DNA from 4 places in the Erwinia sp. PME.40.26/001 genome. Region 3 is predicted to be linked to each of the others. Evidence: predicted binding sites of a transcription regulator. Region 3 holds the regulator's gene; each other region holds the start of a gene.
What was found. The regulator PurR, encoded in region 3, represses purine synthesis genes. The targets are predictions, from matches to a motif close to CANGCAAACGTTTGCNTG.
Positions count from the first base shown of each region.

Region 1: the regulator PurR is predicted to act here: its motif matches at 1,067-1,084, upstream of serA (phosphoglycerate dehydrogenase).
Region 2: the regulator PurR is predicted to act here: its motif matches at 1,388-1,405, upstream of purE (5-(carboxyamino)imidazole ribonucleotide mutase).
Region 4: the regulator PurR is predicted to act here: its motif matches at 1,331-1,348, upstream of ACZ3HG_RS16050 (amino acid aminotransferase).

Region 1 is NZ_JBVHNP010000002.1:435,331-438,449, forward strand. It holds gene ACZ3HG_RS09500 (LysR family transcriptional regulator ArgP) at 1-33, opposite strand, end outside; gene rpiA (ribose-5-phosphate isomerase RpiA) at 236-895, shown strand; gene serA (phosphoglycerate dehydrogenase) at 1,231-2,469, shown strand; gene ACZ3HG_RS09515 (5-formyltetrahydrofolate cyclo-ligase) at 2,550-3,119, opposite strand, start outside.
Region 2 is NZ_JBVHNP010000004.1:204,801-207,919, reverse strand. It holds gene purK (5-(carboxyamino)imidazole ribonucleotide synthase) at 1-787, opposite strand, end outside; gene purE (5-(carboxyamino)imidazole ribonucleotide mutase) at 784-1,293, opposite strand; gene lpxH (UDP-2,3-diacylglucosamine diphosphatase) at 1,442-2,158, opposite strand; gene ppiB (peptidylprolyl isomerase B) at 2,158-2,652, opposite strand; gene cysS (cysteine--tRNA ligase) at 2,890-3,119, shown strand, end outside.
Region 3 is NZ_JBVHNP010000001.1:374,250-377,368, reverse strand. It holds gene ACZ3HG_RS02070 (C40 family peptidase) at 47-919, shown strand; gene cydH (cytochrome bd-I oxidase subunit CydH) at 975-1,064, opposite strand; gene purR (HTH-type transcriptional repressor PurR) at 1,359-2,384, shown strand; gene punR (DNA-binding transcriptional activator PunR) at 2,395-3,119, opposite strand, start outside.
Region 4 is NZ_JBVHNP010000005.1:226,895-230,013, forward strand. It holds gene ACZ3HG_RS16045 (MBL fold metallo-hydrolase) at 1-23, shown strand, start outside; gene ACZ3HG_RS16050 (amino acid aminotransferase) at 75-1,265, opposite strand; gene ompF (porin OmpF) at 1,454-2,557, opposite strand; gene asnS (asparagine--tRNA ligase) at 2,858-3,119, opposite strand, start outside.

The sequences.
Region 1 (3,119 bases), on a different contig from region 3:
CGCCTGAAGCGTTCGATAATCCGGGCGTTTCATTAATCGTTGTACTCTCTTTCAGGTGTGGTTCTGCACTATGCCATATTTTTCGTGTTTTGCCTTTGGCTGGCATCACTGACCTGTCCGCCACTTTGTGGGGTGGGTTCCATTCCTGTCAATCAAAGACCCTGTTAGGCGGTTTTTTTTCTCAGCCTTGCTTTATACTACGCGCACACAGTGACTGACAGGTTTTAAACATACCATGACACAGGATGAACTGAAAAAAGCCGTAGGCTGGGCAGCTCTGGATTATGTCACGCCGGGCACCATCGTTGGGGTGGGAACGGGGTCGACTGCTGCGCATTTTATTGATGCTCTGGCCTCGATCAAACACCAGATTGAAGGGGCTGTCTCCAGTTCGGAAGCCTCCACGGCTAAGCTGAAAGAGTATGGCATCCACGTTTTTGATCTGAACGAAATCGATGAGCTGTCGGTGTATGTTGACGGCGCAGACGAAATTAACGGTCAGATGCAGATGATCAAAGGCGGCGGCGCGGCGCTGACGCGCGAAAAAATTATTGCTGCCGTGGCCGATCGCTTTATCTGTATTGCCGATGCCTCTAAGCAGGTCGATGTGCTGGGGCGCTTCCCGCTGCCGGTCGAAGTGATCCCCATGGCGAGGTCGTATGTCGCCCGTGAGCTGGTCAAGCTGGGTGGGCAGCCTGAGTACCGTCAGAACGTGGTGACCGACAACGGCAACATTATTCTCGACGTGCATAATCTGAAAATTATCGACCCCGTGCGTCTGGAAACCGCGATTAACGCGCTGCCTGGTGTGGTCACTGTCGGGTTGTTTGCTGCCCGCTGCGCCGATGTTGCGCTGATCGGTACGGCTGACGGCGTGCAAACCATTCAAAAATGATCTGCCCGCTGGCGGTTATTTTTACCTAAAAAACATCTTTTCTTTTGCAGGCAATATTTAGTGACTTATGTCACATTCAGGCTGCCTGAAGCGCGATCCTCCTGATGGTTCGCGCTGCACCACGATTTTCTATCGCAATGTTCTGGCCGACCGTGTTGCCATGCTGGCAGCCAGGCAATCGTTTGTATTGCTGCGGGCGTAAATTTTGTTATTTTGACAGAAGGCTATCTTATATCCCCGCTGTTTTTACCCTTTCTGCAGGCTGACGTTACGCCTGTAAACGGGAAAGCCCGGGGGTGAAGCCACATCTGAAGTCAGCTAAATAGGGTCGGGAAATGGCAAAAGTATCACTGGAGAAAGACAAGATTAAATTCCTGCTGGTGGAAGGCGTTCACCAGAGTGCAGTTGATAATCTGCGTTCTGCTGGCTACACCAACATTGAATTTCACAAGGGCGCACTGGACAGCGAAGCACTGAAAGAGTCCATCCGCGATGCCCACTTCATCGGGCTGCGTTCGCGTACTCACCTCACCGAAGAGATCTTCGCCGCGGCAGAAAAACTGGTCGCAGTTGGCTGTTTCTGCATCGGCACCAACCAGGTGGATCTCAATGCGGCGGCGAAGCGCGGCATTCCGGTGTTTAACGCACCTTTCTCCAACACCCGATCCGTGGCTGAACTGGTTATCGGTGAACTGCTGCTGATGCTGCGCGGCGTGCCGGCGGCCAACGCTAAAGCACACCGGGGCCAGTGGCATAAGCTGGCAGTGGGTTCCTATGAAGCTCGCGGCAAAAAGCTGGGGATCATTGGTTACGGTCACATTGGTATGCAGCTGGGCGTGCTGGCGGAAAGCCTCGGGATGCACGTCTTCTTCTATGATATCGAAAGCAAACTGCCGCTCGGTAATGCGACCCAGGTGCAACATCTCTCCGACCTGCTGAATATGAGCGATGTGGTGAGCCTGCACGTGCCGGAAACCCCATCTACCCAGAATATGATGGGGCCGGACGAACTGGCGCTGATGAAGCCGGGTGCGCTGCTGATCAATGCCTCGCGCGGGACCGTGGTCGATATCCCGGCTCTGTGCCACGTCCTGGCCACCGGGCACCTGGCCGGTGCGGCGATTGACGTCTTCCCGGAAGAGCCGGCGACCAACAGCGATCCGTTCAACTCGCCGCTGTGTGAGTTTGATAACGTGATCCTGACGCCACATATCGGGGGCTCCACGCAGGAAGCACAGGAGAACATTGGTATTGAAGTGGCAGGCAAGCTGGCGAAGTACTCAGACAATGGATCGACGCTGTCTGCCGTTAACTTCCCGGAAGCCTCACTGCCGATGCACGGCGCAAACGCCAGTCGTCTGATGCACATCCATGAGAACCGTCCCGGCGTGCTGACGGCGATCAACCTGATCTTTGCCGATCAGGGGATCAACATCTCTGCTCAGTATCTGCAAACCACGCCGCAGATGGGCTATGTGGTGATCGACGTCGATGCACCGCAGGATGTGGCTGATAAAGCCCTGCAGCTGATGAAGGCTATTCCGGGCACTGTACGCGCACGTTTGTTGTACTGACAGACGGGCTGACCGGATAAGAAGGTCAGCACCGGTACAATACCTTTGAGGGGCGACTTTTTGAGTCGCCCCTTTTGCTTTCACCACTGCCACAGCCTGGACGGCGTGATCAGCGCCGGTAATGGGATATCCCACTCCGCGACGGGTAAGCGCTCCACCTGCTGACAGTCATGCGCCAGACCCACCGGCAGAAAGCCGTGCTGCTGCCAGTTCTGCAGTGTTCTGTCATAAAACCCGCCGCCCATACCCAGACGCTGGCCGCTGGCATCAAACGCCACCAGCGGTACCATCAGCACGTCCAGCTCACTAAGCGGCAGCAAATGACGGATATCCAGCGGCGGTTCGGGTATGCGCAGGCGGTTATTGCGCAGTTCGGTGTGTTCATCGTAATGCAGGAACAACAGCTGACCGCGAGAGAAAGGGTGCAGAACCGGAAGATAAACCCGCTGCTTACGCTGCCAGAGTTTGGCAATGAGCGGCCGGGTATTGATTTCACCGTCGACAGAGAGAAACAGCGCGATATTCTTCGCCTGCTGTACCGGGGCAAAATTCAGGGCATGGTCAGCGACCTGTACGGCAGCAAGCTGCTGCTGTTCATGGCTGAGTTCTCGCCGGAGGTGGCGGATATGGGTGCGGATGTCCTGACGGTC
Region 2 (3,119 bases), on a different contig from region 3:
GATGCAGCTCAAACTGGCTGATGGATGCGCCGTTCTGCGTCCAGTGACCGCTGTTGTGTACGCGCGGTGCCAGCTCGTTGATCAGCAAACCTTCCGGTACCACGAAACACTCCATCGCCATCACGCCGACGTAGTTCAGTTCATTCATGATGGCAGACAGCATACGCTCGGCCTGCTGCTGATGTTGCTCGTTTACTTCCGGCAGCACGACGCTGGTACGCAGAATGCCGTCCTGATGCAGGTTGTGTGTCAGCGGGTAAAACACGGTATGCCCGTCGTGGCCGCGCGCGCCAACCAGCGACATTTCGCCGGAGAAATTGATCCCCTGTTCAACAATGCACTCGCCGTAGCAGTCAGCGGGCAGTGATTCGGTTTCACCGGCGTGCAGTCGCCACTGGCCGCGACCGTCATAGCCACCTGTGCGGCGTTTAACGATGGCCAGCGGGCCCAGCGTGGTGAATACCTGCGCCCACTCATCTGCACTGGAGAGCAACTGCCACGGCGCGGTTGCCAGGCCCAGCCGGTCCAGCAGCTGTTTCTGGGTCAGACGATCGGCCAGCAGTGGGAAGATATCGCGGTTAACAAAGGCATTATGGCCCGCCAGTTCACGGGTTAATGCCGTTTCAGGCCAGCGCTCGATTTCAGCAGTGATCACGCTCTGCGCAATGGGCAGGGATTCGGGTTCCGCATCCAGGCCCACCGGATAGACGGCAATACCCAGAGGTTCACCTGCCTGGCGCAGCATACGCCCCAGCTGGCCGTTACCTAATACGCAGACCGGCTTCATGCTTCCTCCCGCGGGTCCGGGTTATTCAGCACTTCGTCGGTCTGGCTCTGACGCCAGTGATTCAGGCGATCGGCCAGCCCGGCATCATGCAGCGCGAGGATCTGTGCCGCCAGCAGGGCCGCATTGGCAGCGCCGGCTTTACCGATTGCCAGCGTGCCCACCGGAATGCCACGCGGCATTTGTACAATAGAGTAGAGGCTGTCGACGCCGCTCAGGGCCGCGCTCTGCACCGGAACACCCAGTACCGGCACCAGCGTTTTCGCCGCCAGCATGCCCGGCAGGTGGGCTGCCCCGCCTGCGCCGGCGATAATCACCTGATAGCCGTTACCGGCGGCCTGTTCGGCAAAGCTGAAGAGTTTGTCCGGCGTGCGGTGTGCAGACACCACTTCGCAGTGAAAGGGAACGTCCAGGCTGGTAAGGATTTCCGCCGTAAATTGCATGGTTGCCCAGTCACTTTTGGAACCCATAACAATAGCAATGCGGGCCGGTGCGGCGTTCGATGTCATGCGGGTCTGACTCCTGTGATTGTAAAACGTCACCAGGGCCGCTCAACAGGGCGACCCGATGGGAAGGGCAAAGAGAATATCACGACTGCGCGGTGAGGAAAACGGTTGCGTAGCGTCAAGTACCGCCGTTTTCACTCAGATTTTTGCATCAGAACGGGAAGGAGATCAGGCTTATCTCGTCAGGGCTGACTTTGATCATTGACCCTTCTTCATGCCAGGCACCGAGCACCAGGCGTTCAGCCGCCTGACCCTGGATCAGCAGGGGATGAACGGCCGGGCGATGGGTGTGACCGTGGATCAGCCACTGCACCTGATGGCCTGACATCGCCGCCACTACCGCCTGCTGATTGACGTCCATGATTTCCTGAGATTTGCTGCTGTTAGCCTGACGGCTGCCGGCGCGCATTTTCAGGGCGATACGCTGACGGACAAAGAGGGGCAGGGCGAGGAACAGCGTCTGCAGCCAGCGCTGCTGGACCTTTGCGCGAAAACGCAGATAGCCTTGATCGTCGGTACACAGGGTATCGCCATGCATAATCAGCACGCGCCTGCCGTACAGGTCCAGCACCTGCTCTTCCGGCAGCAGCGTCATACCGCTGGCTTTGGCAAAACGTTTGCCCAGCAGAAAGTCGCGATTACCGTGAATAAAATAGCAGGGAACGGGCAGCTGGCGCAGGGCGTGTGCGACCTCGGCATGAAGCGGGTTCGGGTCATCGTCACCGATCCAGGCTTCAAACAGGTCACCGAGAATATACAGCGCGTCGGCGTGCTGTGCTTCACGGCGTAAAAAATGCAGAAAACCGGCTGTAATAGCCGGTTCTTCAGTACACAGATGGATATCTGCGATAAACAGCGTATGCGACATTATTCGCTGACGGTGACTTTCTGAATGATCACGTCGTCTTTTGGCACGTCCTGGTGCATCCCGCTGCGGCCGGTAGCCACGGCTTTGATTTTCTCAACCACGTCCATGCCTTCAACCACTTCGGCAAACACGCAGTAACCGAAGCCCTGCAGGCTTTCGTCACGGAAGTTCAGGAAGTCGTTGTCAGCCACGTTGATGAAGAACTGGGCGGTCGCAGAGTGTGGCGCCTGAGTACGGGCCATCGCCAGGGTGCCTTTGGTGTTCTTCAGGCCGTTACCCGCTTCGTTGCGGATCTCTTCTTTGGTGTCTTTCTGCTTCATGCCCGGTTCAAAACCGCCGCCCTGGATCATAAAGCCGTTGATCACACGGTGGAAGATGGTGTTGTCGTAAAAACCTTCGCGGCAGTACTCAAGGAAGTTTTTAACGGTAGCCGGCGCTTTATCATCGAAAGTCTTGATGACGATATCGCCATGATTAGTCTGGAAAGTGACCATATTCTCATCCTGTCAGGGTTGGAGTATTTAACATTGAGCGCCGGGAACTGAGACTGGAGTCTGTCCCGTGCGACAGACGGCTCTTATATCACAAAATGTGATAGCTCGTCAGCCTCCCCTTCATAAAGGAAACGCAGATAACCTTGCTTTGCGCCGCGCTGAAGGTAAGAATACGTCAGAATATTTACTTCGCCATTTTTTCGCTAATCCCGCACACGTTTAAAACGGAATGTCTCAATGCTAAAGATTTACAACACCCTGAGTCGTCAAAAAGAGGAATTTAAACCTATTCATGCCGGTAAAATCGGGATGTACGTGTGTGGCATTACCGTTTACGACCTCTGTCATATCGGACACGGCAGAACCTTCGCGGCATTTGATGTGGTAGCGCGTTACCTGCGTTACAGCGGCTATGAGCTGAACTATGTGCGTAACATCACCGATATTGATGACAAAATCATCAAACG
Region 3 (3,119 bases):
GACTCCGTTGCGACCTTTTGCAGCGCACAAACTGTTAATGGGAACGATGCGTTTACTCATCACGCTCTGCATACTGGCTTTCACCCAGTTGTTCTTCAATATGGCGCACGCATCGCCACATACCCCTATTAATGCGAATCAGCAAAAAGCCGATCGCACTACCGCACGTGAAGATGAGCGTCGCAAACGCCGCCCGGTCAAGACCGCCTCCACGAAAAAAGTGAAAGAACCGGTCAGTAAAAAAGCAAAAGAACCCGCCAGGAAGACCGCCGCTAAAACAGCACGTCTGGTGCCGGCAAAAAAACTCAAAGAAAAAGCCAGGAGTAAAGTGGCGGCAAAACCGTTGCGCACGGCTAAAGTAACGAAAAAGTCCTTAAGCAAAAAAATCGCCGCCAACAAAAAAGCCGACAAGAAGCACTATGGTCGCGATCGCGCCGGGCGCAAAGTTGCGCAACGCGATGACGCGCAGCTTTCAGGCCCGCTGAAACTGAGTAAAGCCCACCGCGCCCGCTATCAAAAAGCGCGCGAGACAGCGATGACAAAATTGATGGGGCAACTCGGCAAACCCTATCAGTGGGGCGGTACCTCACCTAAAACCGGCTTCGACTGCAGCGGTCTGGTGTGGTACGCCTACAAAGATCTGGTGAAGTTCAAAATCCCCCGTACGGCAAATGAAATGTATCACCTGCGCGATGCCGCCTCGGTCAAACGCGATCAGCTGGAAAAAGGGGACCTGGTCTTCTTCCGCATTAACGGTCGCGGCACGGCCGACCACGTAGGGGTTTATCTGGGTGGGGGCAAATTTATTCAGTCTCCGCGCACCGGTAAAGATATCCAGGTCAGTGCACTGAGTGAAGATTACTGGCAGGAGCATTACATCGGCGCACGCCGGGTGATGACACCGAAGACAATTCGTTAACTGTGCCGTCAGCGTGATGGGTATACGGGAGGGGTCACCTCCTCCCGGGCCGGACTTAGTGCATGACTGCGGTAAAACTAAACGCAATAATCATCAGCAGTGAACCCACCACCGCCAGCGCTGTCATTTTCATATCGGTGTTCATATTTTCTCCTTAATAACCCTGCAATGTGTAAGCCAACAGATTTTCCCATACTTACCCGTAAAAATCTCGTTTTCTGCGCCCAGCCTTGTTAGAATTATTCCTTTCCGTTGCGCAACACGCCCGGAAACGTTTTAAGTCAGCGCTGCATGTCACTCTACGGATGATTTTACCCCTCCCCGAATCTTTGAGACAGCACCCCAGATCGTTCTCGTCGGGCAGCAATAGCGGCGCGCAGGCAAACGTTTAACCAAATTGTTATCAGTACGTTACGATAACACCAGGAGTAGGATTTTAATGGCAACAATTAAGGATGTGGCAAAGCGTGCCGGTGTGTCCACCACCACCGTGTCCCATGTCATCAACAAAACGCGCTTTGTAGCCGAAGAGACGCGCGAAGCGGTATGGGCGGCAATTAAAGCTTTGCATTACTCCCCCAGCGCCGTTGCCCGCAGTCTTAAGGTGAACCACACCAAAACCATCGGGCTGCTGGCCACATCCAGTGAAGCCCCCTACTTTGCCGAAATCATTGAAGCGATTGAAAACCGCTGCTTTGCTAAAGGCTATACGCTGATCCTCGGCAATGCGCATAACGATCTGCAAAAGCAGCAGGCGTATCTGTCGATGATGGCGCAGAAGCGTGTCGATGGCCTGCTGGTCATGTGTTCAGAATATCCTGACCCCCTGATAGCCATGCTGGAAGAGAACCGTAATATTCCAATGGTGGTGATGGACTGGGGCGAGTCACGCGGAGACTTTACCGATACCGTGCTCGATAACGCTTTTGAAGGCGGCTATCTGGCGGGGCGTTATCTGATCGAGCGCGGCCATCGTGATATCGGGGCGATCCCGGGACAGCTGGAACGCAATACCGGCGGCGGTCGCCATGCGGGCTTCCTGAAAGCACTGGCTGAAGCCGGGATTACCCTGCGCGATGAATGGCTGGTACAGGGCGACTTTGAACCGGAATCTGGCTACCGCGCCATGCAGCAAATACTGTCACAGAAGCAGCGTCCGACGGCGATCTTCTGTGGGGGAGATATTATGGCGATGGGTGCGATTTGCGCAGCGGACGAGATGGGGTTGCGCGTACCGCAGGATATTTCGGTGATCGGTTATGATAACGTGCGCAACGCCCGTTACTTCACCCCGGCGCTGACCACCGTACACCAGCCAAAAGAGCGTCTGGGGGAAACAGCCTTTGATATGCTGCTTGACCGCATCACCAGCAAACGTGAAGAGCAGCAGACGATTGAAGTGCATCCTTCACTGATCGAACGCCGCTCCGTTGCCGACGGCCCCTTCCGCGACTATCGCCGTTAATATCCGCGCATCAGATCCCGGGCTGTTCACTCAGCCATTCTGCATTCAGCGTTTCGGTATTGCCCAGATAGGCCAGCAACCAGTTCAGCGCCGGTGAGGCGCTGTGCTCAGACCAGCTGAGGTAGCAGGGACTGTCAGGAAACGGCGAGGCCAGCGTCAGCTCACCCAGCACCTGCTGTTGCAGCCAGGGCTGGGCAAAGTGCCCCGGTACCATCCCGACGCACAGCCCGGCACGCAGGCAGTCGAATGCGCTTTCCCAGTCCGGTACCACCAGCCGCCGCTGATTGTCCAGCGTCCAGGTTGTGCGCTTCGGCAGCGCCCGCGACGTATCCTCCAGCACCAGCGAGGGCCATTCGCGGATCAGCGCTTCACTCAGCGCGCCTTCGTAACGGTGCAGCGGATGTTGGGACTGGACTACGCAGCGCCAGTTCAGACTGCCCATGTCGCGAAAGGCAAAACGCCCCCTCACAGGAATGGCCTGGGTTGCGCCTATTGCCACGTCCACGCGACCGTCAGCCAGCGCATCCCAGACGCCGTTAAACACCTCCGGCATGATGTGCAGCTCCATGTCCGGGAAATGACGATAAAAATCCACCACCAGCTGACGCGTGCGCGCCGGCCGTACAATCCTGTCCACCGCAATGTTAATCTGCCCGCGCCAGCCGTTTGCCACCTGCTGGCAGCGGGTTCGCGTGGCAAGCATTTTTTTGATAACAGCCCGCCCCTCTTCACTGA
Region 4 (3,119 bases), on a different contig from region 3:
TCAGCAATCCCTTCCTGCAATAGCGAATAAAAAAGGGTGACCACCCGGTGGGTGGTCACCCTCAGCTCACCGAATCACAGTACCGCGACAATTGCCTCGCACAGCTGAGACATATTATCCGGCGTCATGCCTGCCACGTTGACACGTCCGGAATTCACCGCGTACACGCCAAACTCCTCACGCAGACGCACAACCTGATCTTTCGTCAGGCCGCTGAAGGAAAACATCCCGTTCTGATTAATGATAAAGCTGAAGTCGCCTTTTGCGCCTTTTTCCTGCAGGGTATTAACAAACAGCTGACGCATACGCTGAATCCGTTCACGCATGCTGGTCAGCTCCTGCTCCCACAGGGCACGCAGTGCGCTGTTGTCGAGGATCGTGGCCACGACGGCAGCACCGTGCGCAGGCGGGTTGGAGTAGTTAGCACGGATGGTGGCCTTGACCTGGCTGAACGCCGTGTCGACCACGGTGGCATCAGCGGCAACCAGCGTGAAGGCACCGACGCGTTCGTTATACAGCCCAAAATTCTTCGAGTAAGAGCTGCAAACGATCAGTTCCTGATGGCTGGCGGCGAATGCGCGCAGGCCTTCAGCATCTTCTTCAAGACCCCGGGCAAAGCCCTGATAGGCAAAGTCAAACAGCGGCAGCCAGCCTTTAGTCAGCGACAGCTCAGCCAGCTGGGCCCACTGGGCCGCCGTAGGGTCGATGCCGGTCGGGTTGTGGCAGCAGCCATGGAACAGTACGATATCACCGGCCTGCGCTGCGCTCAGGCTGCTTACCAGCCCGTCAAAGTCCAGCGTATGCTCAGCAGCATCATAGTAATCATATTCACACACTTCCAGACCGGCAGCGGCAAACACGTTTTTATGGTTTGGCCAGCTCGGATTGCTCACCCAGATGCGCTTTGCGCTGGTCTGGGTGGCAATAAAGTCGGCGGCAATGCGCAGTGCGCCAGTGCCGCCAGGGGTTTGCGCAGTGCGGGCACGATGGCCGGAAATCAGTGCACTGTCTGCACCGAACAGCAGTTCCTGGGTGCAGCGACCAAAGTCAGCAATACCATCAATGCTCAGATAGTTTTTAGTGGTTTCGTTTTCCAGCAGATACTGTTCAGCTTTTTTAACGCTGGTCAGTACCGGCGTTTTGCCGGTTTCATCTTTATACACGCCAATGCCGAGGTTGATCTTATTTGGGCGGTCATCAGCGCGGAACAGATCGGCTAAACCAAGAATAGGGTCGGCGGGTGCAGCTGCAATACGTTCAAACATAGTCGAAGTCCGTTAGCTTAAATTAAAGCGAAGTGAGGACTCAGGTTACCGCCAGTAAGGGTAAATTACCAACCGTTTGCGTCAAAAAAACAGCAGAAAGGGACAAGGGAGGGGAGAAAAACAAAAACGGAGCCGAAGCTCCGTTGAGTGCACGGTTAATCGCGACCTGAGCCGCGATTAAAGGGCAATTAGAACTGGTAAACCAGGCCTACTGCTACGGTATCACCTGAGCCTATGCCCAGTTTGTTGTCATCACCGATCTGGTTGATGATGTAGTCAACGTAGGTAGACATGTTTTTGTTGAAGTAGTAAGACGTACCCACTTCGAAGTATTTAACCAGGTCAACATCGCCAACGCCTTCGATATCTTTGCCTTTAGTCTGAACATAGGCAATGGATGGACGCAGACCGAAGTCGAACTGATACTGTGCAACAAGTTCAATATCCTGAGTCTTGTTAGCGAAGCCAGAAACGTCAGTGCTCACGCCAGCATTGGTGATAGCACCTGAAATGCGGGTAGCGTTACGGCCTTCGGCATAAGACGCTGCCAGGTAAACGTTGTTTGCGTCATATTTCAGAGCAGTGCCCCAGAATTCAGCGCGGTCACCACGACCCAGGGTCGTTGCACCAGTGTTCTGCCCATTAGTACGGTCCTGAGAGCTGTATGCACCAGAGATGCCTACGCCGATCGGAGAAACGTATGAAGTGGAGAAGCCGTAGCCGTCACCGTTAGAGCGGGTGATATCGTCACGCTCGTTTTTGCCCTGGTACTGAACAGCGAAGTCCCAGCCATCAACCAGACCAAAGAAGTTAGTGTTACGGTAGGTAGCCACGCCAGTAGTACGGCTGGTCATGGTGTCAGACTGACCGAAATCACCACCAAATTCTGGCAGTACGTCAGTCCATGCCAGAGCGTCATACGCTACGCCGTAGTTACGGCCGTAGTCGATTGAGCCCAGGTCTTTCAGTTTCAGACCGGCAAAGCCCAGACGGGTTTTGTTACCAGTCTGTGCATCGCTGCCTTCAGAATTGTTAGCCTGGATGTTGTATTCCCACTGACCGAAACCAGTCAGCTGGTCATTAATCTGAGTTTCACCTTTGAAACCGAAGCGCACATAAGACTGATCGCCGTCACCAGCATAACCGTCATCATCAGAGAAATAGTGCAGACCATCAACTTTACCGTACAGGTCCAGCTTGTTGCCATCTTTGTTATAGATTTCTGCTGCGTTAGCGGCACCAGCAGCCAACAGTGCTGGGATCACTACTGCAAGAATGTTGCGCTTCATCATTTTGTTATTACCCTCATTGGAGTTATTTGGACACCTGCCACTGCCGTCAATAATTCTTTACAGAACTCTGATGAGAGTTTGGTGTCTTCCTGTGTCTGCACGCATCTTTCCATTCGTAGCCTGGTTAATCTAGCCCGAAAATGCTACTAATCTCTTATTCTGGTAACAAGAGGAAAATATGTATTACAAAATGTAAAAATCACGGAACTTTGTGAGTCATCTCTAAATTTACAAAAATAAAAAAAGGCCAGCGAGGCTGACCTTAGTATATATATGAATTTCTTATATTTAATGCAGAAATCAGAACGTCGCGTTGCGTGGGGTGCGTGGGAAGGCGATAACATCCCTTACATTCTGTACGCCGGTGACATAGGCGATTAATCGTTCGAAACCTAAACCGAAACCAGAATGGGGAACGGTGCCGTAACGGCGCAGATCGCGATACCACCAGTAATCTTCTTTATTCAGACCCATTTCGGCCAGGCGGGCATCGAGCACATCCAGACGTTCTTCACGCTGTGAACCCCCGATGATTTCACCAATGCCAGGAGCCAGCACGTCC